One region of the Streptomyces sp. MAR4 CNX-425 genome, then DNA from elsewhere that is predicted to be linked to it. Evidence: riboswitches for the same ligand, from Rfam matches in the RefSeq annotation. Region 1 holds a riboswitch; each other region holds the start of a gene.
What was found. Region 1 has a riboswitch for cyclic di-AMP ahead of ACHZ99_RS31470 (transglycosylase family protein). Riboswitches for the same ligand answer to the same signal wherever they lie in the genome.
Positions count from the first base shown of each region.

Region 2: linked by a shared signal. The riboswitch ahead of ACHZ99_RS10885 (M23 family metallopeptidase) and the one ahead of ACHZ99_RS31470 (transglycosylase family protein) in region 1 are both predicted to bind cyclic di-AMP.
Region 3: linked by a shared signal. The riboswitch ahead of ACHZ99_RS28640 (LysM peptidoglycan-binding domain-containing protein) and the one ahead of ACHZ99_RS31470 (transglycosylase family protein) in region 1 are both predicted to bind cyclic di-AMP.

Region 1 is NZ_JBMDLF010000016.1:31,579-37,861, reverse strand. It holds gene ACHZ99_RS31480 (cytochrome P450 family protein) at 50-1,327, opposite strand; gene ACHZ99_RS31475 (transglycosylase family protein) at 1,435-2,517, shown strand; cyclic di-AMP (ydaO/yuaA leader) riboswitch at 2,679-2,890, shown strand; gene ACHZ99_RS31470 (transglycosylase family protein) at 2,967-3,572, shown strand; gene eno (phosphopyruvate hydratase) at 3,908-5,191, shown strand; gene ACHZ99_RS31460 (FtsB family cell division protein) at 5,368-5,835, shown strand; gene ACHZ99_RS31455 (DUF501 domain-containing protein) at 5,886-6,283, shown strand, end outside.
Region 2 is NZ_JBMDLF010000003.1:265,796-272,078, forward strand. It holds gene ACHZ99_RS10875 (hypothetical protein) at 1-422, shown strand, start outside; gene ACHZ99_RS10880 (VOC family protein) at 507-872, shown strand; gene ACHZ99_RS10885 (M23 family metallopeptidase) at 1,179-2,309, opposite strand; cyclic di-AMP (ydaO/yuaA leader) riboswitch at 2,321-2,496, opposite strand; gene ACHZ99_RS10890 (PP2C family protein-serine/threonine phosphatase) at 2,720-4,048, opposite strand; gene ACHZ99_RS10895 (cytochrome P450 family protein) at 4,464-5,708, opposite strand; gene ACHZ99_RS10900 (cytochrome P450) at 5,705-6,283, opposite strand, start outside.
Region 3 is NZ_JBMDLF010000012.1:140,981-147,263, reverse strand. It holds gene ACHZ99_RS28655 (helix-turn-helix domain-containing protein) at 1-162, shown strand, start outside; gene ACHZ99_RS28650 (DUF397 domain-containing protein) at 163-411, shown strand; gene ACHZ99_RS28645 (hypothetical protein) at 742-1,392, shown strand; cyclic di-AMP (ydaO/yuaA leader) riboswitch at 1,496-1,669, shown strand; gene ACHZ99_RS28640 (LysM peptidoglycan-binding domain-containing protein) at 1,676-2,575, shown strand; gene ACHZ99_RS28635 (FadR/GntR family transcriptional regulator) at 2,694-3,467, opposite strand; gene ACHZ99_RS28630 (SDR family NAD(P)-dependent oxidoreductase) at 3,533-4,315, opposite strand; gene ACHZ99_RS28625 (beta-galactosidase) at 4,420-6,283, shown strand, end outside.

The DNA of each region.
Region 1 (6,283 bases):
CCCCCTCCCCGGCGGCTCCCGCCCCCGGCGGCCCGCGCCCGCCGCCCGGTCACCGCGGCGTGAACTCCACCGGCAGCGTCCGCAGCCCCCGCATGATCAGCCCGCCGCGCCAGCGCAGCTCGCCGGCGTCCTCGCCCAGCCGCAGGTCCGGCAGCCGGGTCAGCAGCGCCGCCAGCGCCGTCTGCCCCTCCAGCCGGGCCAGCGGGGCGCCGAGGCAGTAGTGGATGCCGTGCCCGTAGCCCAGGTGCGGGTTGTCCCGGCGGGCGAGGTCGAGGGTGGCGGGGGCGTCGAACCGGGCCGGGTCGCGGTCCGCCGCGGCGAGGACGACGAGGACGGGGTCGCCCTCCGCGACGGCCACGCCGCCGATCTCCAGCGCCTCGGTCGCGTACCGCCACGTGGCCATCTCCACCGGCCCGTCGAACCGCAGCAGCTCCTCCACGCCGGTCTCCAGCAGCCCGCGGTCGCCGCGGGTGAGGGCGTCCTGCAACGCGGCCCGCTGCGCGGGGTGGCGCAGCAGCGCGTGGGTGCCGTTCCCGATGAGGTTGATGGTGGTCTCGAAGCCCGCGAAGAGCAGCACGAAACACATCGCCACCACCTCCTCCTCGGTGAGCTGCTCGCCGTGGTCGGAGGCGCGGATCAGCGCGGAGACCAGGTCGTCGCCGTCGCCGCGCCGCTTGCGGTGGATCAGCTGCGCGAGATAGGCGCGGATCTTCTTCACCGCGCGGGCGACGCCGCCGCGCGGCCCCCGGCCGTGCCGGATCATCATGCCCGCCCAGTCGCGAAGGTCGTCCTGGTCCTCGCGGGGGATGCCGAGCAGGTCGCAGATGGCGTAGATCGGCAGCGGGAAGGCGAACTCGTGGATGAGGTCGGCGCTGCCGCGGCCGGCGAACCCGTCGATCAGGCCGTCCGTCAGCTCCTGGACCCGCGGCGCGAACGCCGCCACGCGCCGCGGCGTGAACGCCTTCGACACCAGCCGGCGCAGCCGGGTGTGGTCGGGCGGGTCGATGTTCAGCAGGTGCGTCATGAGACCCGCGCTGCGCTCGCCCGGAATGCCCGTCTTGCTCTTCGCCGCCGCGTCGTCCGCGTGGTGTACCGGGTTCTTCGACAGCCGCGGGTCCGCGAGCGCCCGGCGGGCGTCGGCGTAGCGGGTCACGAGCCACGCCTCGACGCCGCTGGGGAGCGTCGTCCGGCGCACGGGGGCGTGCGCGCGCAGCCGGTCGTACGCGGGGTAGGGGTCGGCGGCGAACTCCCAGCCGAACAGCTCGGGGACGGGCGCGGTGGTCACGCCCCGACCGTACCGGGGGCCGACCCGGCACGCTTCGGCCATCCTCTGTGATCTGGGCGTGACTATCAGGCGATCAACTTGTGATCGGGGGTACTTCGGTATTAAGTTCGGCCACTGGCTCGAACACACAGGGAACGAAAGGCACTCGCATGCGCTCGGGTAACGGACGCCACCGACGTCCCCGCCAGGCCCCCGCGTTCGTCGTCGCCGCCGGCGCGACCGGGGCGGGCATCGCCCTGCCGCTGCTGGGCGCGAGCGGCGCGAGTGCCGCCGACGCCGGCACGTGGGACCGGGTCGCCGAGTGCGAGAGCGGCGGGCTGTGGAGCGCCGACGAGGGCAACGGGTACTACGGCGGCCTGCAGTTGACCATGGACATGTGGCAGGAGTACGGCGGCGAGGAGTTCGCCTCGCAGCCCGACTTCGCCAGCCGGGCGCAGCAGATCACCGTCGCCGAGCGCATCCTCGACGGCATGGGCGCCGACCGGGCGTGGCCGGAGTGCGCCGCCGACGCCGGGCTGGCGGCCGACGAGGCGGAGCCGGAGGTCGACCCCGGCGCCCACCTTCCGCTGCCGCCCACCACCCCGCCCACGCTTGCCCCCGACCCCGGGGCCACGGACGGCGAGGACGGCACGGACGGCGCCCAGCGCGAGGGCGACGACCGGAACACGGACCGCGGGGACGACGGCGACCGCGGGGAGCCCTCCGGCGGCGGCAAGCACCGCGGCTCCCAGGACCCCGGCGAGGCCGCCACGGACTCCGGCGACCGGGCCGGCCGGGACTCCGAGGGCGGCGACGGCGCCGAGGCCACGGAGGGCACCGGCCGCCACCGCGCCCCGGACGCCTCCGCGACGCCCACCCCGACCCCGTCCGACGCCCTGCCGTCCCCCGACGGCTCCGACGGCTCCGCTGTCCCCGAGGCGCCGCGCGAGGCCGTGGAGACCCCCGGCGCCTCCCAGGGGCCCGGCGCGACCGAGCTGCCCGACCCGGGCCGCGAGTGGATCGCCGAGATCCCCGGCGACCCGGCGGAGCGCGACGGTGACGGCGGGTCCGGCGAATCCGGCGCGGGCGACGGCAGTTATACCGTCCGACCGGGTGACACCCTTTCCGAGATCGCCACGGAGCATTCGCTGGAGGGCGGATGGTCCGAGTTGTATGACGGAAACAAGAACTCGCTCGGCGCCGACCCCGACAACATCAAGCCTGGTCAGGAACTCGAATTGGGTGGAAACTGACCCGGCCCCCGGCTAAGTGCACACGGATTAGTCATATTTGACGTAATCGGCTGACCGGGCTAGCTGACGGGCGGAAAACCAGGCACGGAACTTTCCGAGGTCTTTGAATCGCACACGCCTATGTGCTTACCGTCACATTGCTCGCCACCGCGAGCCCCGGTGATCGCCTCACGCCGAATCCTGTCGGCGTTCACCCGGGCCATCCGTGCATGAAGCACCGCTGACAGGAGCGGGGGACCCACGGTAGGCGCCGATCCGGTCCAACGAGAAGGCGGACCGGACGGCTTGGGGTCAAGCCGCACGCTCGACGTACGGCCGGGCACTCACAGCCCGCACCCGACAGCTCACCTCGCAGGCGTCGGTGAGAAAAGAGCATCATGCTTCTTCCTGCCGGAACGGGTAAGCACCGCCGCCCCGCCGCCGAGGCCCGCCTGGGCACGCACTCCCGCATGGCCGTTCTCATGGGCGCCACCGGAACCGCCATCGGGCTGCCCGTACTGGGCGCCCACAACGCCGCCGCCGCCCCGATCGATACGTGGGAACGGGTGGCCGCCTGCGAGTCCGGAGGAAATTGGGCGACGAATACCGGGAACGGCTATTTCGGCGGCGTCCAGTTCTCCCAGTCCAGCTGGGAGGCGGCCGGGGGCGGCGGCTACGCCCCGCGCGCCGACCTGGCGACGAAGGAGCAGCAAATCGCGGTGGCCGAGCGGCTGCTGGCCATGCAGGGCCCGGGCGCGTGGCCCAACTGCGGCCCCCGCGCCGGCCTGACCGCCGGCGGCCCGCCGGCCGGGCAGCTCGCTCCGGCCGCGCCCCAGGAGCAGGCCGCGGAGCAGCCGCAGCAGCAGGCCCAGGAGCAGGCTCAGGAGCAGACCCAGCCGGAGTCCCGCACCGTCTTCCGGGGCTTCTACTACGAGGTCCGCGAGGGCGACACCCTCGACGACATCGCCCGCCGGCACGGCGCGGACAGCTGGCAGCAGCTCTACGAGGAGAACAAGTCGGTCGTCGGCGCGGACCCCGACCTGATCCGCCCGGGTCAGAAGCTGAAGGTGAGGTAGGGCCCGCGCCCCGCGCGGGCGGGCCGCCGCCCCGGAGCACGTGCCGGACGGCCCGCCCGCGCGGTACGGCGCGGCCGTCCCGGCCCGTCCGGTGCGCGGGCCGGGACGACCACGCCGTACGCCACCGCCCGCCGCCGAACGCCGCGCGCCGCGCGTCGCCGCCCGCCCGTGCCGCCCGCCGCCCGCCCGCCGCCCGTACGCCGTCCGTCCGGCGGCCGGCGCCGGCTCCGTACCGTCTCGTACCGCGGAATGCGGCCGGGTGCGGGCCGGGCCCGTCACCCCGGGCGGCTAGGCTCAGGGCGGAACCCGTAGCGAATCGCTCCGAAGGAGACACCGTGCCGTCGATCGACGTCGTCGTAGCCCGCGAGATTCTCGACTCCCGCGGCAACCCCACGGTCGAGGTCGAGGTCGGCCTCGACGACGGCAGCACCGGCCGTGCTGCCGTCCCGTCCGGCGCCTCCACCGGCGCCTTCGAGGCCGTGGAGCTGAGGGACGGGGACAAGGACCGCTACGGCGGCAAGGGCGTGGAGAAGGCCGTGCTCGCGGTCATCGAGCAGATCGGCCCCGAGCTCGTCGGGTACGACGCGACCGAGCAGCGCCTCATCGACCAGGCGATGTTCGACCTGGACGCCACCCCCGACAAGTCCTCCCTCGGCGCGAACGCCATCCTCGGCGTCTCACTCGCCGTCGCGCACGCCGCCTCCGAAGCCTCCGACCTGCCGCTCTTCCGCTACCTCGGCGGCCCCAACGCGCACGTGCTGCCCGTGCCGATGATGAACATCCTCAACGGCGGCAGCCACGCCGACTCCAACGTCGACATCCAGGAGTTCATGATCGCGCCGATCGGCGCCGAGTCGTTCTCCGAGGCCGTACGCTGCGGCGCCGAGGTCTACCACCAGCTCAAGGCCGTCCTCAAGGAGCGCGGCCTGTCCACCGGCCTCGGCGACGAGGGCGGCTTCGCGCCGAACCTCGACTCCAACCGGGCCGCGCTGGACCTGATCATCGAGGCGATCCAGAAGGCCGGCTACACCGCCGGCCAGGACGTCGCCCTCGCGCTCGACGTCGCCGCCTCCGAGTTCTACAAGGACGGCACGTACGTCTTCGAGGGCAAGGAGCGCTCCGCCGCCGAGATGACGGAGTACTACGAGCAGCTCGTCGCGGACTACCCGCTGGTCTCCCTGGAGGACCCGCTGTTCGAGGACGACTGGGCCGGCTGGACGGCGCTGACCGAGCGCCTCGGCGGCAAGGTCCAGATCGTCGGCGACGACCTCTTCGTCACCAACCCCGAGCGGCTCCAGCGCGGCATCGACGAGGGCGCGGCGAACGGGCTGCTGGTCAAGGTCAACCAGATCGGCTCGCTGACCGAGACCCTGGACGCCGTCGAGCTGGCCCAGCGCAACGGCTTCAAGTGCATGATGTCCCACCGCTCCGGCGAGACCGAGGACGTCACCATCGCCGACCTGGTCGTCGCCGTCAACTGCGGCCAGATCAAGTCCGGCGCCCCGGCCCGCTCCGAGCGGGTGGCGAAGTACAACCAGCTGCTGCGCATCGAGGAGATCCTCGACGACGCCGCCGAGTACGCGGGCCGCAGCGCCTTCCCCCGCTACAAGAACGGCTGAGCCGCCGCCCGGCGACCGCCGGGCCGCCGGCCGGCCCGTACCCGTATCCGTACGACATCGGCGTCGGACCCGCCCGGCCCCGGCCGCACCGCGTAGGGTGCGACCGGGGCCGCCGACCGGCCGCCGCAGGCCGCTCGGGGCGCGCCCGGGATCCCGGGGAGGAGGACGCGACGCACATGGCCAGGGAGCGCTTCTCCACCACCACCCGCCTCAAGCTGCTCGGCGAGCAGGCCGTCAGCCGGGTCTCCGAGCGCGTCTACCGGACCCGCCCGGCCCGGCGCAGCCGGCTGACGGGGCGCGCCGCGGTGCTCGCGCTCGTCGTCTGCTCCCTGGTGGTGGCGCTCGCGTACCCGCTCCGCCAGTACATCGCCCAGCGGGCCGAGGTCGCCGAGCTGGAGCGGGAGAAGGCGCAGGCCGAGAAGCGCGTCGAGGAGCTGCGGGACGAGAAGGCACGCTGGCGGGACCCCGAGTACGTACGCCGGCAGGCCCGCGAGCACCTGCACTACGTCCTGCCCGGCGAGACCGGCTACCTCATGCGCGACGGCTCCGGCTCCGCCCGCTCCGGCGAGGCGGGATCGGCGGCGGACCGGCCGTGGTACGACAACCTGTGGGACGGCCTGGACGCCGCGGACGGCCGCCGCTGAGGCGCGTGCGCCGTACGCGAACCCGCCCGCCGCCGTCCGAACGAGGAGAGATGGACAAGCCCCCGCCCCCCACCGAGCACACCCCCGCCACCGCCGCGGACACCGCCGCCGCGGCCGCCCAGCTGGGCCGCGCCCCCCGCGGCCTGCGCGCCGTGGCGCACCGCTGCCCCTGCGGCAACCCCGACGTCGTGGAGACCGCCCCCCGGCTGCCGGACGGCACCCCCTTCCCGACGCTGTACTACCTGACGTGCCCCCGCGCGAACTCCGCGATCGGCACCCTGGAGGCGGACGGCGTGATGAAGGAGATGACCGCCCGGCTCGCGGCCGACCCGGAGCTGGCGGCCGCGTACCGCGCGGCCCACGAGGACTACGTCGCCCGCCGCGACGCCATCGCCGAGCTGACCGGCTTCCCCAGCGCGGGCGGCATGCCGGACCGGGTGAAGTGCCT
Region 2 (6,283 bases), on a different contig from region 1:
GGGAGCGGCTGGCGCTGGTCGATCCCCGCTCCGGGTCGCCCGCGGAGACGATCGCGCGGCTGCGGATGTACGACGCCGGGCTGCGGCCGCTCACTCAAGCGCCGTTCACCGCGCCGGGCGGGCGGCGGATACGGGTGGACTTCTTCTTCCCGGCGGCGGGGCTGGTCGTGGAGATCGAGGGGTACGGCTTCCACGGCGGCCGGGCGGCGCCCCTGGCCGACATCGAGCGCTTCAACGACCTCGGGAGCTGCCCCGACGTGCGGCGCATACTGCGGTTCACCGCCGTCGACGTCTTCAAGCGGCCCCAGCGGATGCTGCACACCATCCAGGCCGTCCTCGGCGAGATCGCCGACGGGGAGAACGTGGGGGTGGGGATGGTTCCCGAGCCTTCCGCCGCCGGGGACATCACCGCGGCCGCTTGAACGGGCGGGGGTCGCTCCCCCGGTTGTCCGCGTCCTGCGGTCTCCCGGGCTCCGGGTGTCGGTCGGCCGTGGCACCGTGACCGCATGGACGCCTATATCCGCAACATCGTGCTCGACTGCGCGGACGCCCGCGAGCTCGCCGACTTCTACACCCGGCTGCTCGGTATGCGGATCATCCGCGAGGACTGGATGGTGATCGCCAAGGACGAGGACAGCTTTCCACGGCTGGCGTTCGAGGAGGTGCCGGGCTACCGCCCGCCGCTCTGGCCCGACCTCGACCGCGCGTACCCCCAGCAGATGCACCTCTGCTTCGGCGTCGACGACTCCGCCGCCGCCGGCGAGCTGGCGCTGCGGCTCGGCGCCACGCGGCTCTCCGAGGAAGGGGGCAGCTGCCCGGTGTTCGCGGATCCGGCGGGGCATCCGTTCTGCCTCTGCGGGCCCGGGGAGTAATCCCGCCCCCGCCTCTCCCGGGAGTGGGCCGGTCTTCCTCTCCGGGCACGGAGCGGGCCCGGGGAGGGATCCGCCTCCCCGGGGGCGGGAGTGCGGTCCTCGCGGGGTGGAAAAGGCCGACGGCCCTGGTGTCGGGGGGTCGGCCACCAGGGCCGCCGGCGGTCTCGGCGCGCGCGCCCGGACGCCACGGGGGAAGGTGCGTACGGGCACGCCGGAGACGTGGGAGGTGGGCTTATGGGGGCTTGCGGTCCGTCGGGCGGCGGGGGGTTCCGTCCCGGCCGGTGGCGGCCGGGGGTCCCGCCGGCGTCAGACCGGGGCGCCGTTGTTGCGCAGCCAGGCCAGCGGGTCTATCGCGTCCCCGCCGCCGGGTCGTACTTCGAGGTGCAGGTGCGGGCCGGTGACGTTGCCGGTGGCGCCTACGCGCCCGATGACGTCGGCGGTCGTCACCTCGCCGGAGGACTGGATGATGGAGGACAGATGGCAGTACCAGATCTCGGTGCCGTCTTCGAGCGTGAGGACGATGCGGTAGCCGTACGAGCCGGCCCAGCCGGCCTCGGTGATGGTGCCGCCGTGCACGGCCTTGACCGGGGTGCCGGTGGAGGCGGCGAAGTCCTGCCCGGTGTGGCCCGCGGCCCACATGTCGCCGGACTCGCCGAAGGTCGAGGTGAGGGTGTAGCTGTCGAGCGGGGAGACGTAGCTGGCGGCGAGCTTCGCGAGGCGCTCGGCCTCCGCCTTGCGGCGGGCCTCCTCCTCGGCCTTGCGGCGGCGCTCCTCCTCCAGGCGACGCTGCCGCTCCTCCTCCGCCGCCTTCGCCTCGGCGGCCTCCTCGGCCGCCTGCTGGGCGGCCTCGGCCTCCGCCGCCGCGCGGGCCGAGGCGTCGGCCTGGGCCTGCTGCTGGTCGGCCTGCTCCAGGATGCGGGCCCGCAGGGCCTCGCCGGAGTCGGCGGCCGGGGTGGCGGTGTCCGAGCCGGAGGTGGCGGCGTAGCTCACCTGGGTGAGCGGCGCCGTGGTGACGACGGCGTCGTCGGTGGCGGGCTCTTCCTCGGTGGGCATCAGTTCGCCGACGCCCGGCAGGCTCTCGGCGTCCGGCAGTTGCGCGCTTATCTCGTTCGCGACGGCGTCGACCTGGTCGGGCATGGATATCGCGACCGGCGGCTTCTCCTGCGCCGTGGCCACGCTGCCCGCGCCGACGGCGGCGAAGACGCCCACGCCCAGGACGGCGCCGCTGCGCGCCATGCTGCCGCCGCGCTGCTTGGCGAGACGCCGGCGGCCGCGGGAGGGAAGGTCGTCCTCGGGAAAGACTTCGTCGACCGGCTCTTCGGCGGCGTAGCCCGGGGGCGCATATCCGTCGGGGGCGGTGCCGCCCGACGCATAGCCGTCGTAGCCGTAATCGTCATAGCCATGGCCGTAGCCAGGCCCAGGCCTGTAGGACGCCACGAAGGCGTACTCCTTTCCTTCCTTCTCGCCTACCGGGTTAGCTGACGGGTTCGGAGCAGGAAGGTCTCCTACGGGTCGCCCCCTGTGGGAGGTTGGCCCGATTCACCCCAAGGTGGTGGTTCCCCGGTTCCCTCGGTGTTTCCGTTGCTGCAGTTGTTCCACGTGCGGGATTCGGCGACGGCGCACGGAGCCGCCTCTTGCGGCGGCAGTGACGACCGCGCTGCGTTACCGCACGCTAGCGGACGTCGGCGTTCGATTCCAAGTCGTTCCCGTTATTCAGTTGTGCTTTGCCGCGGACGATACGGGCATGTACCAGCGGAATCGGACAAGTTGACGCGACGGCTACGCGGGGAGAGGTCCGGTCGTTAGCTGATCGTGCATCAGTTGTTATGCGGAGTGGCGCTGTTTCATTACGGAGCGTGTGCATCGGGAGGGGCGGCCGGAAGCCGGCGGAAGGAGGTGCCCGAGCGGGAGCGGGAGAGGGCGAACAGCGCCATGTCGTCCGCGACGCGCCCGCCGGTGTAGCGGGTCACGTCGTCCAGGAGCGTGTCCAGCAGCGCGTGCGGACCGTCGAAGACGCGGCCGTCCATCCGCGCCAGCGGGTCGTAGAAGACACCGGCGGCGTCCCGGGCCTCCGTCACGCCGTCCGTGTACAGCAGGAGCGACGCGCCCGGCGGGAACGCCACCTCCAGCAGCTCGTCCGGCCACGTGCCCAGGTCGCCCATGCCGAGCGGCAGCGCGTGCTCCCGCGGCTGGAGCAGCCGCGCCGCGCCGTCCGAGCCCAGCAGCAGGGGCGCCGGGTGGCCGCGGTTGAGCAGCCGCAGCGCGCCGCCGTCGCGGTCCGCCTCCGCCAGCACCGCCGTCGTGAACCCCTCCACCCGGTCCACCCCGCTGCGCCCCGTCTCCTCACGCTGAAGCGCCCGCTCCAGCCGCCGCGCGACCCCGTCGAGCCGCGCCTCCTGCTCGGCCGCCTCCCGGAAGCAGCCGACGACCACGGCGACGGACTCCACCGCCTCCAGCCCCTTGCCGCGTACGTCCCCGACGATGCAGCGCACGCCGTACGGGCCCTCCTGGACGGCGTAGAGGTCGCCGCCGATCCGGGCGTCGACGTCGGCAGCCTGGTAGCGGGCGGCGATCCGCAGGCCGCCGAAGCCGTCCGGCGGGTTCGGCAGCAGCGCGCGCTGCGCGGCGACGGCAACGTGGCGGGCGGAGGTGAACCGGCGGTAGTTGCGCTGGATGAGCACGTTCATGCCGATCGCCACGACGCTGAGCACGAGCTGCGACACCATCTGGATGACCGACCCGGAGTGCGTGACGGTGCCGTTGAGGACCTCCAGCATGACGAACACGAACAGCGCGGTGACCGCGACCGTCACGGTGCCGCGCAGGGTGAGCAGCACGGCGGCGACCATCGGGATGCTCTCGAAGACCGGTGACGCCCGCAAACCCTCCGGCGTGAACCCGTAGAACACCGCGGCGGCGACGATGAGCCCGGCCGGCAGCCAGCGCAGCACCGGCCCGACGCGCCGCTCGGCGGTGCCGGTCACCTCGTCGATCCGCGGCCGGGTGTCGCGCGCCGGGGCGCTGCTGCCGACCCGGTAGCCGCGGCCGTCCTTGTACGGCCCGGACCACCGGTTCCGGGCCGTACGAGGACCGCCGCGGCGGTCCGGCCGGCCGCCCCTCCCCGGGCCCCGCGCGCTGCCGCCCTGCTCTCCCGCATCATCCCGCACCGGCGGCACCTGCCCTCTCCAGCGCTGTCCCTCCTGCACGGCCGGCATGCGGGCCTCGCCGTCGTTCCCAGACTCCCGGGTGCCGGGCGGCGGGGCGACCGCACGAGGCCGGGCGGGTGACGGCGGGACCCGGGGAGGCGGGAGGCGGGCGGCGGGAGGTGGGCGGCGGGCGGTGGGCAGCGGGCAGGGGTCGGCTACCGGGGCCGTGGGCCCGTGGGCGTGCAGGCGCAGCACGCGCGGCAGACGCCGTACGCGCCGCACGCGCGGGCGCACCCGGCAGCGGCGGGCGCACCCGGCATCCGCGGGCAGCGCCTCCCGCCCGACGGGCGGGTCGGCTCAGGGCGCGGGCCGGGATGCCGCCGCCCCGGGCACGCCCCGCCGGGGCCGCGCCCGCCGCCCCGCCCCGCCCGCCGCCCCGCCGCCGTCAGGCGAGACGGACCGGGAAGGACGCCAGGTCGTTCTGGGTCAGCACCGGCAGGTTCCGGATCTCCTCCACCGGCACCGCCGCCCGCAGCCCCGGGAACCGCGCGAAGAGCGCCGGCAGCGCCACCCCCGCCTCCAGCCGCGACAGCGCCGCGCCCGGGCAGATGTGCGGGCCGTGCCCGAACGTCATGTGCCGGATCGGCGTCGGCCGCGTCACGTCGAAGGCATCCGCGTCCGTCCCGTGGTGCCCGGCGTCCCGCCCGATCGCGCGGTACGAGATGACGACTCCCTCGCCCTTCTCGATCACCGTGCCGGCGATCTCGATGTCGTCCGTCGCGAACCGCATCAGCAGGTGGGTCACCGGCGGGTCGTAGCGCAGCGCCTCCTCGATCGCCGTTTCCCACGTCACCGTGCCCTCGCGGACCAGGTCGAGCTGCCCGGGGTGCGTCAGCAGCCCGCGCACGGTGGTGAGGAGGAGCGAGATCGTGGTCTCATGCCCGGCCGCGATCATCGACTTCAGGTTGCCGACGACCTCCTCCTCGGTCAGCGGCTCGCCGCCCTCGTCGGCGAGGATCAGCGCGCTCGTCAGGTCGTCGACGGGCTCGGCGGCCTTCTGCCGCACCATGTCCGTGAACACGCGGTCCAGCTCCGCCATCACCGCGAGCCGCTCGTCCTGCGGGGTGAGCATGGAGAAGAACGCCTTCCACAGCCGCATCTGCCGCGGTATCTCCGATTCGGCGACGCCCATCAGCGCGCACACCACCCGCATCGGCAGCGGCTGCGCGAAGACCTCCTTGAGGTCCACCACGCCGTCGCCCGCGGCCGCCGCCGACTCCAGCGCGTCGAGCAGCTCCGCCGTCACCCGCTCGACCACCGGCCGCAGCGCGTCGAGCCGCCGCGGCGTGATGGCCTGGGCCGTCTTGGTACGCAGCCGCCGGTGCTCGGCGCCGTCGACGGTGAACATCGACCGGCCCGGGTCGACCATCCCGATCAGCGGCCACTCGGCGGTGACCGCGCCGGTCTGCCACAGCCGCCAGGCGCCGATGTCCTTGACCAGCCGGGCGTCGGTGAGCAGTTGCCGCGCCTCCGCGTGCCGCGTGACGGTCCACGCGGGCACGCCGAGCAGCTCGATGCGGGTGAGCGGGGCGGCGGCGGACAGCCGCGCGGTCTCGCCCGCGAGGTCGCGTACGAGGGGGTCGATGGCCAGCGGGGCCGTGTCGGCGCCGGCGGCGTGCGGGCAGTTCACGGGTGGCCTCCTGCGGCGCGTACGGGGGTGAAGGTGACCGGCAGGGCGGTCATCCCGCGCAGGAACGGGGACGGCCGCCGCACCAGCGTCCGGGCCGGTACGGACAGGTCCAGGTCGGGCAGCCGGTCGAGGAGCACCTCAAGGCCCGTACGGGCGATGATCTCAGCGATCTCCTGGGCCGGGAAGGGGCACCGGAAGTCGCCGTAGCCGAAGGCGAAGTGGGCGCTGTTGCCGGCCTGCGCCCCCGCGCCGCTGCCTCCGTACCCGCCCCCGTACCCGCCGCCGTGGCCCCCGCCCGTGCCGACGAGGGCCTGCTGGATCTGCGGGTCGTCGTTGGCGGCGGCGAGGCCGAGGAGCAGCAGGTCGCCGGCGCCGACGGGGCATCCGCCGAGCTGGGTGTCGCGCGCGGCCCAGCGGCCGACGAGGATCTGCGTCGGGGTGTCCTCCCACAGCACCTCGTTCATGGCCTGGCCGACGCTGTGCCGCCCGCCGCCGAGGGCGGCGGCGAAGCGGTCGTCGGTGAGCATGAGGCGGATGGAGTTGCCGATCCAGTCGGCGGTGGGCAGGAAGCCGGC
Region 3 (6,283 bases), on a different contig from region 1:
CTGCCGGACATGATCTACACCGAGTACCTCACCGGCGCCGTCTACCTCGACGGCCGGCAGGAGGTGGCCTCACACCTCGCCGCCCTGGACCACATGGCGGCCCAGGCGGCGACGGCGAAACGCACGAAGGAGATCCTCCGGGACTTCCGCAAGGAGCTGTGAATGAAACGCATCTACAACGGCATGCCCGCCGCGGACCTCGGCGCCGAAGGCTGGCGCAAGCCGTGGAGCGGCGGCAACGGCGGCAACTGCGTCGAGGCCATGAGGCTGCGCGACGGCCGGATAGCGGTACGGCACTCCGCCGACCCGGACGGCCCCGCCCTGATCTACACCCCGGGCGAGATGGACGCCTTCATCGAGGGCGCCAAGGCCGGCGACGCCGACTTCCTGCTCTCCCGGAGCCCGGAATGACCCACCCCGGCGCACCTGCCGCGCACCCGCGGCGGCGGCGCCACCCGGTCCACTCGCCGGTCGCGACGGACGGCGAGCCCGACCCGGCGAACGGGGGTGTGGCCCGCGCCCGTTGACGGGGGCCACCGGCCGGGAGCACAGAGAGGGAGGGGACGCCCGGGGGGCGTCCCCTCCCTCCACGCGTGCCCTGCCGTCCACGCGCGCGGGCGCGGGCGCGCGATGGAATTCCAGAAATCATGAACCGTGGGTGCACGAAACGCTGCCTTCCGCGACGCAAGGGCGTACGGTATGCCCCCGATGGCCCTCATCAGCCACTCGGGGAGGCCTGCGATGAGCGTGTCACCACCCCCGTCCAGCGGCGCTGCCGGCGCCGGACGGGCGGTCCGGGTCGGGGTGCTGCTGCCCAGAATGCCCGAGGAGCCCGCCTCCTGGCTGGCGGAGTGCGCGGCGTACGACTCCGCCGGCGCGGACGCGCTGTGGCTGGACGGCGGTCCGGACCCGGCGCACGACGTCCTGGCGCTCGCCGCCGCCCTGGCCGGCGCCACCGACCGGGCGAGGCTCGTCGTCGCCCTGCCCGACAGCGTGCCGCAGGCCGCGTGGCTGGCCCGGGCGCTGGCCACCGTGGTGCTGCTGAGCGAGCGCCGGCTGGCACTGGCGGCCGACTCCCGGCGGTGCGCGGAACTCGTCGCCGTCGCCCCCTCGGTGCCCGCCTTCCGCCGGCTGGCGCCCGCGGGGCCGGGGTACGAGGAGCCGGACGGCGGGCGCTGGACCCCGGCGGCGGCGCCGGCCGGGCCGGATGCCTGGCGGGCCGCGCTGGCCGGGGCCGCGCAGCGCGGGGTGCGCGGTCTCGTCGTACCGGCGGGGCCGCCGCTGCTGGAGGCGCTGCGCCGCGGCGGCGGTGTCGAACGTCACAGGCGCCCCATCCGTCCCACGCGTGCGCGCGTAGCCACGGAGCGTCAGAGTAGGCGTGGATCCTCGTGATCCTCTTGTGATCTGCCGTTCGATCTCCTAGTGTCCGAGACGTTCGCAGACGCGAGCACCGCGCTCCGGTACGCCGAATCCTGCCCGTCGGAGCCCGGAACCGTCGTCCCCACAGCCGTTCGGGCAGGAGCGGGGGAACCACTTCTCCGTCGGCCGGAGACACGGTGGCAACCGCACCGGACTCCCCGACTCGGGGTGAAGCCGCATCGCACGACGCGGCCGGGCAACTCCAGCCCGAACCCGACAGCTCACTTCGCAGGCGTCGGAGAAAGAGCGAGCCACCATGGCCGGAACCGGCACCCGGCGCGCGCCCAAGTCGCGCTCCAGCCGCCGCTATGCCGCCGCCGCGGGCGTGGGCATAGCCCTGCCCGTCGCCGGCGGAGTCGCGGCGACCGCCGCGCACGCCTACACGGTCGAGAAGGGCGACACCCTCTCGGAGATCGCCGAGGACAACGGATTCGGGGCCGACTGGCAGCGGCTCTACGAGGCCAACAAGGCGGCGGTCGGCGACAACCCGCACCTGATCCTCCCGGGCCAGGAACTCGACCTCGACGGGAAGAAGCAGGCCGCCGACAAGCCGACCGAGGCCGACCGGACCGCCGCCGAGACCGAGAAGAAGCAGCGGTACGTCACGCACACCGTCGGCGCGAACGACACGCTGTCCAAGATCGCCGCGAAGTACGACGTGCCCGGCGGCTGGCAGCGCGTCTACGTCGACAACGAGAAGGCGATCGGCGACAACCCGGCCGCGCTGACGGTCGGCACCGAGCTGCGCGTCGACACCGAGGGCGGCGAGGTCGACCGGTCGATCGACCCGAACGGCTCGTCCTCCGCCGGGAGTTCGGGCGGCTCCGGCGGCGCCACCGAGGCGTCGCAGGCGAGCGTGCCGACCACCGAGTCCGGCATCCAGGCCGCGGCCCGGGAGATCGTGCCCGCCGACCAGTTCACCTGCTTCAGCAACATCGTGGAGCGGGAGAGCGGCTGGGACCACACCGCGACGAACCCCAGCTCCGGCGCCTACGGCCTGATGCAGGCCCTGCCGGGCTCGAAGATGGCCTCGCACGGCGACGACTGGCAGACCAACCCGGTCACCCAGCTGGAGTGGGGCCTGGACTACATGAACGACCGCTACGGCAGCCCGTGCGGCGCCTGGGAGTTCTGGCAGGCCAACAACTGGTACTGACCCCCCGGGCCGGACGGCCCGCCGGAGTGCCGAAGCCGCCCCGTCGCGCGGATGCGTCCGCGCGGCGGGGCGCACGCGTGGGTACGGGACCGCGGAACCGCCCCGCGCCGGCCGCCCGTCAGCCCGCCGCCGGGCCCGGCTCCTGCTCCGGCGCCGCGGTCAGCTCGGCGAGGTCGTGCGCCGCCTGCGCGAGCAGCCCGCGCATCGCCGTCTCGGCGGCGTCCGGGTCCTCGGCCCGTACCGCGTCGAGCACCGCGCGGTGGCTCGGCACCGGGTCCCCGGGATGGTGCCCGGGGCCGTGCACCAGCCGGTCGCGGGCGGCCAGGCCGGTGGCGATGACCAGGTCCATGCGCTCCAGCAGCTCGTTGTGCGAGGCGGCCAGCAGCGCGCGGTGGAACGCCAGGTCCGCCGCGACGGCCGCGGCGGAGGCGGCGGCCCCGTCCCGCGCCTCGGCCATCGCCGCGAGCGCCGCGTCCAGCGCCGCCAGGTCCGCGGCGGTGCGCCGCACCGCCGCCAGCCGCACGGCCGCCGGCTCGACGATGCCGCGCACCTCGTCCAGGTCCCGCAGCAGCGGCGAGGCGGCCCGCGCGGCGGCACCGTCGCCCTGCTCCCGCCCGGCGGTCTCGAAGCGCCAGCGCAGCACGTCGGCGTCGAGGAGGTTCCAGTCGGAGCGCGGCCGGACGAACGTGCCGCGCTTCTGCCGGGCGTCCACCATGCCCTTGGCGGCCAGCACCTTCAGCGACTCGCGCAGCGCGGTGAGGCTGACGCCCAGCTCGGCCTGCACGGCGGCGAGGTCGAGGGTGGCGCCCTCGGCTATCTCGCCGCTGAGGACGCGGTGCGCGAGGGCCTCCACCGTCTGGCCGTGCACTCCGCGGCGGGCGTAACCCGACATGGCCGCTTGCTCCTCCCTGTGTCGCTGCTCCGGCGCGCCCCGGCGGGCCCCCGCCCGTTCCGCCTTCAGGCCGATGACTTTACGACGCTCCAGCCGCCGTCCACGACCAGGCTGGCGCCGGTGACGTAGGACGCCTCGGGCGAGGCGAGGAAGGCGACCGCGGCGGCCACCTCCTCCGGCGCGCCCAGCCGGCCGGCGGCGGTCTGCGCCGCGCTGGCCCGGCGGTCCTCCTCGGGGACGCGGTCCCACAGCCGGGTGAGCACGGGGCCGGGCAGCACGGTGTTCACCCGTACCGACGGGCCGTACTCGACGGCGAGTTGGCCGCCGAGCGACAGCAGCCCGCCCTTGGCGGCGGCGTACGCGGGATGGCCCGGGATGCCGTGCGTGGCGTGCACGGACGAGACCAGCACCACGGCTCCGGGGGCGTCCGGCTGCGCGCGCAGGCCGGGCAGGCAGGCGCGGAAGCCGAGGAACGCGGCCGTGAGGCCGACGTCGACCTGGCGCCGCCAGGAGCCGGGCGAGGTCTCGTGCGCGGGGGCGACGTCGACGGCGACGGCGTTGGAGACCAGGACGCCGACGGGCCCGAACGCGCCGGCCGCGGCCGTGATCCGCGCCCAGCCCTCCTCCCCCGCCACGTCCGCGGTGACCGCGGCGGCGGTGCCGCCCGCGGCGGTGATCTCCGCGGCGACGGCCTCGGCCCGGTCGCCGTCGATGTCGGCGACGACGACGGCGCCGCCCTCGGCGGCGAGCCGCCGGGCGACGGCCGCGCCGATGCCGGCGGCGGCGCCGGTGACGACGGCGGTCCGGCCGGCGTAGCGGCCGAGTTGCGGGGGTCCGGCTGCTGTCACGAGTTCACGCTCCGGGTATTGACGGATCTGCCACGGCGCTTCTACGTTGCCCGCACGTTAATTCGTAAATTACGAAATCAGCAAGAGGGGCGGAGGAAGCACACGTGAGGCGCATCCACTTCGGCGGCGACTACAACCCCGAGCACTGGCCGGAGGAGGTCAGGGCCGAGGACATCCGGCTGATGAAGGAGGCCGGAGTCTCCATGGTGACAGCCGGGATCTTCTCCTGGGCGCTGGTCGAACCGCGCCCGGGAGAGTACGACTTCGACTGGTTCGGCCGCGTGCTGGACGACCTGCACGCCGCCGGCGTGCGCGTCTGCCTGGCGACCATGACCGCCTCCCCGCCGCCCTGGCTCTCCGAGCGGCACCCGGAGATCCTGCCCCAGGGCCCCGACGGCGTCCGCAAGTGGCCCGGCTCCCGGCAGCACTACTGCCCCTCCAGCCCGGTCTACCGGGAGCACGCCGTCCGCCTGGTCACCGAACTCGCCACCCGCTACGGCACCCACCCCGCCCTGGACAGCTGGCACATCGGCAACGAGTACGGCTGCTCCAACCCGCGCTGCTACTGCGACGTCTCCGCCGCCGACTTCCGCCGCTGGCTCCAGGAGCGCTACGGCACCGTCGAGGCGCTCAACACCGCCTGGGCCACCACCTTCTGGTCGCAGCGCTACGACACCTTCGCCCAGGTCCTCCCGCCGCGCACCACCCCCACCCACCCCAACCCGGCCCAGGAGCTGGACTTCGCCCGCTTCTGCGACGACGCCCTGCTGCAGTGCTACCTCGCCGAGAAGGAGGCGCTGCGCCGCATCACCCCCGACGTGCCCGTCACCACCAACCACCTGCCGCTGCACAAGGCCGTCGACGCGTTCTCCTGGGCCGCGCACGAGGACGTCACCGCGCTGGACTTCTACCAGGACCCGTACGACCCGGAGACCCACCTCACCGCGGGCCTGGCCTTCGACCTGACCCGCTCCGCGGGCGGCGGGCAGCCGTGGATGCTGATGGAGCAGGCGCCCAGCGCGGTCAACTGGCGGCGCCGCAACAGCCCCAAGCCGTTCGGGTCGATGCGGCTGTGGAGCTGGCAGGCGGTCGCGCAGGGCGCGGACGCGGTGCTGTACTTCCAGTGGCGCGCGACCCCGGGCGGCGCCGAGAAGTTCCACTCGGCGATGGTGCCGCACGCCGGCACCGACACCCGGATCTTCCGCGAGGTGCGCGAGCTGGGCCGGGAGCTGGGCGCCGTCCCGCAGCTCGCCGGCTCGCGCGCGCGGCCGGACGTGGCCCTGCTCGCCGACTGGAACAGCTGGTGGGCGCTGGAGCAGGGCTCGCACCCGTCGGCGGACCTGGACTTCACCGAGACGCTGCGCCGGCACTACAAGCCGCTGTTCGAGGCGGGCGTGCCGTGCGACGTCGTGCCGCCGGACCGCGACCTGTCGGCTTACCGGCTGGTGGTCGTGCCGAACCTGTACCTGATGAGCGAGGAGACGGGCAGGCGGCTGACCGCGTACGTACGCGCCGGGGGGCACCTGCTCGTCTCGTACTTCACCGGCATCTCCGACGACTGCGACCGGGTCCACACCGGCGGCTACCCGGCGCCGCTGCGCGAGGTCCTGGGGCTGCGCGTGGAGGAGTTCTGGCCGCTGGCCGAGGACCAGAGCCTGCCGCTGACCGGCGCGCTCACCGGCACCGGCGACCTGTGGTCGGAGTCGGTCGACCTCGAAGGCGCCACCGCCGTCGCCGCGTTCGGCGCCGGCGAGCTGGCCGGGCGGCCCGCCGTCACCCGGCACGGGTACGGGGACGGGGTCGCCTGGTACGCGGGCACCCGGCTCGCGCCGGAGGCGATGCGCACCCTGGTGGACCGGGTGCGCGCCGGGGCCGGGGTGGCGCCCGTGCTGCCGGGGCTGCCGGCCGGCGTGCAGGCCACCGTGCGCGAGGGCGCGGACGGGGCGGACGAGCGCTTCCTGTTCCTGC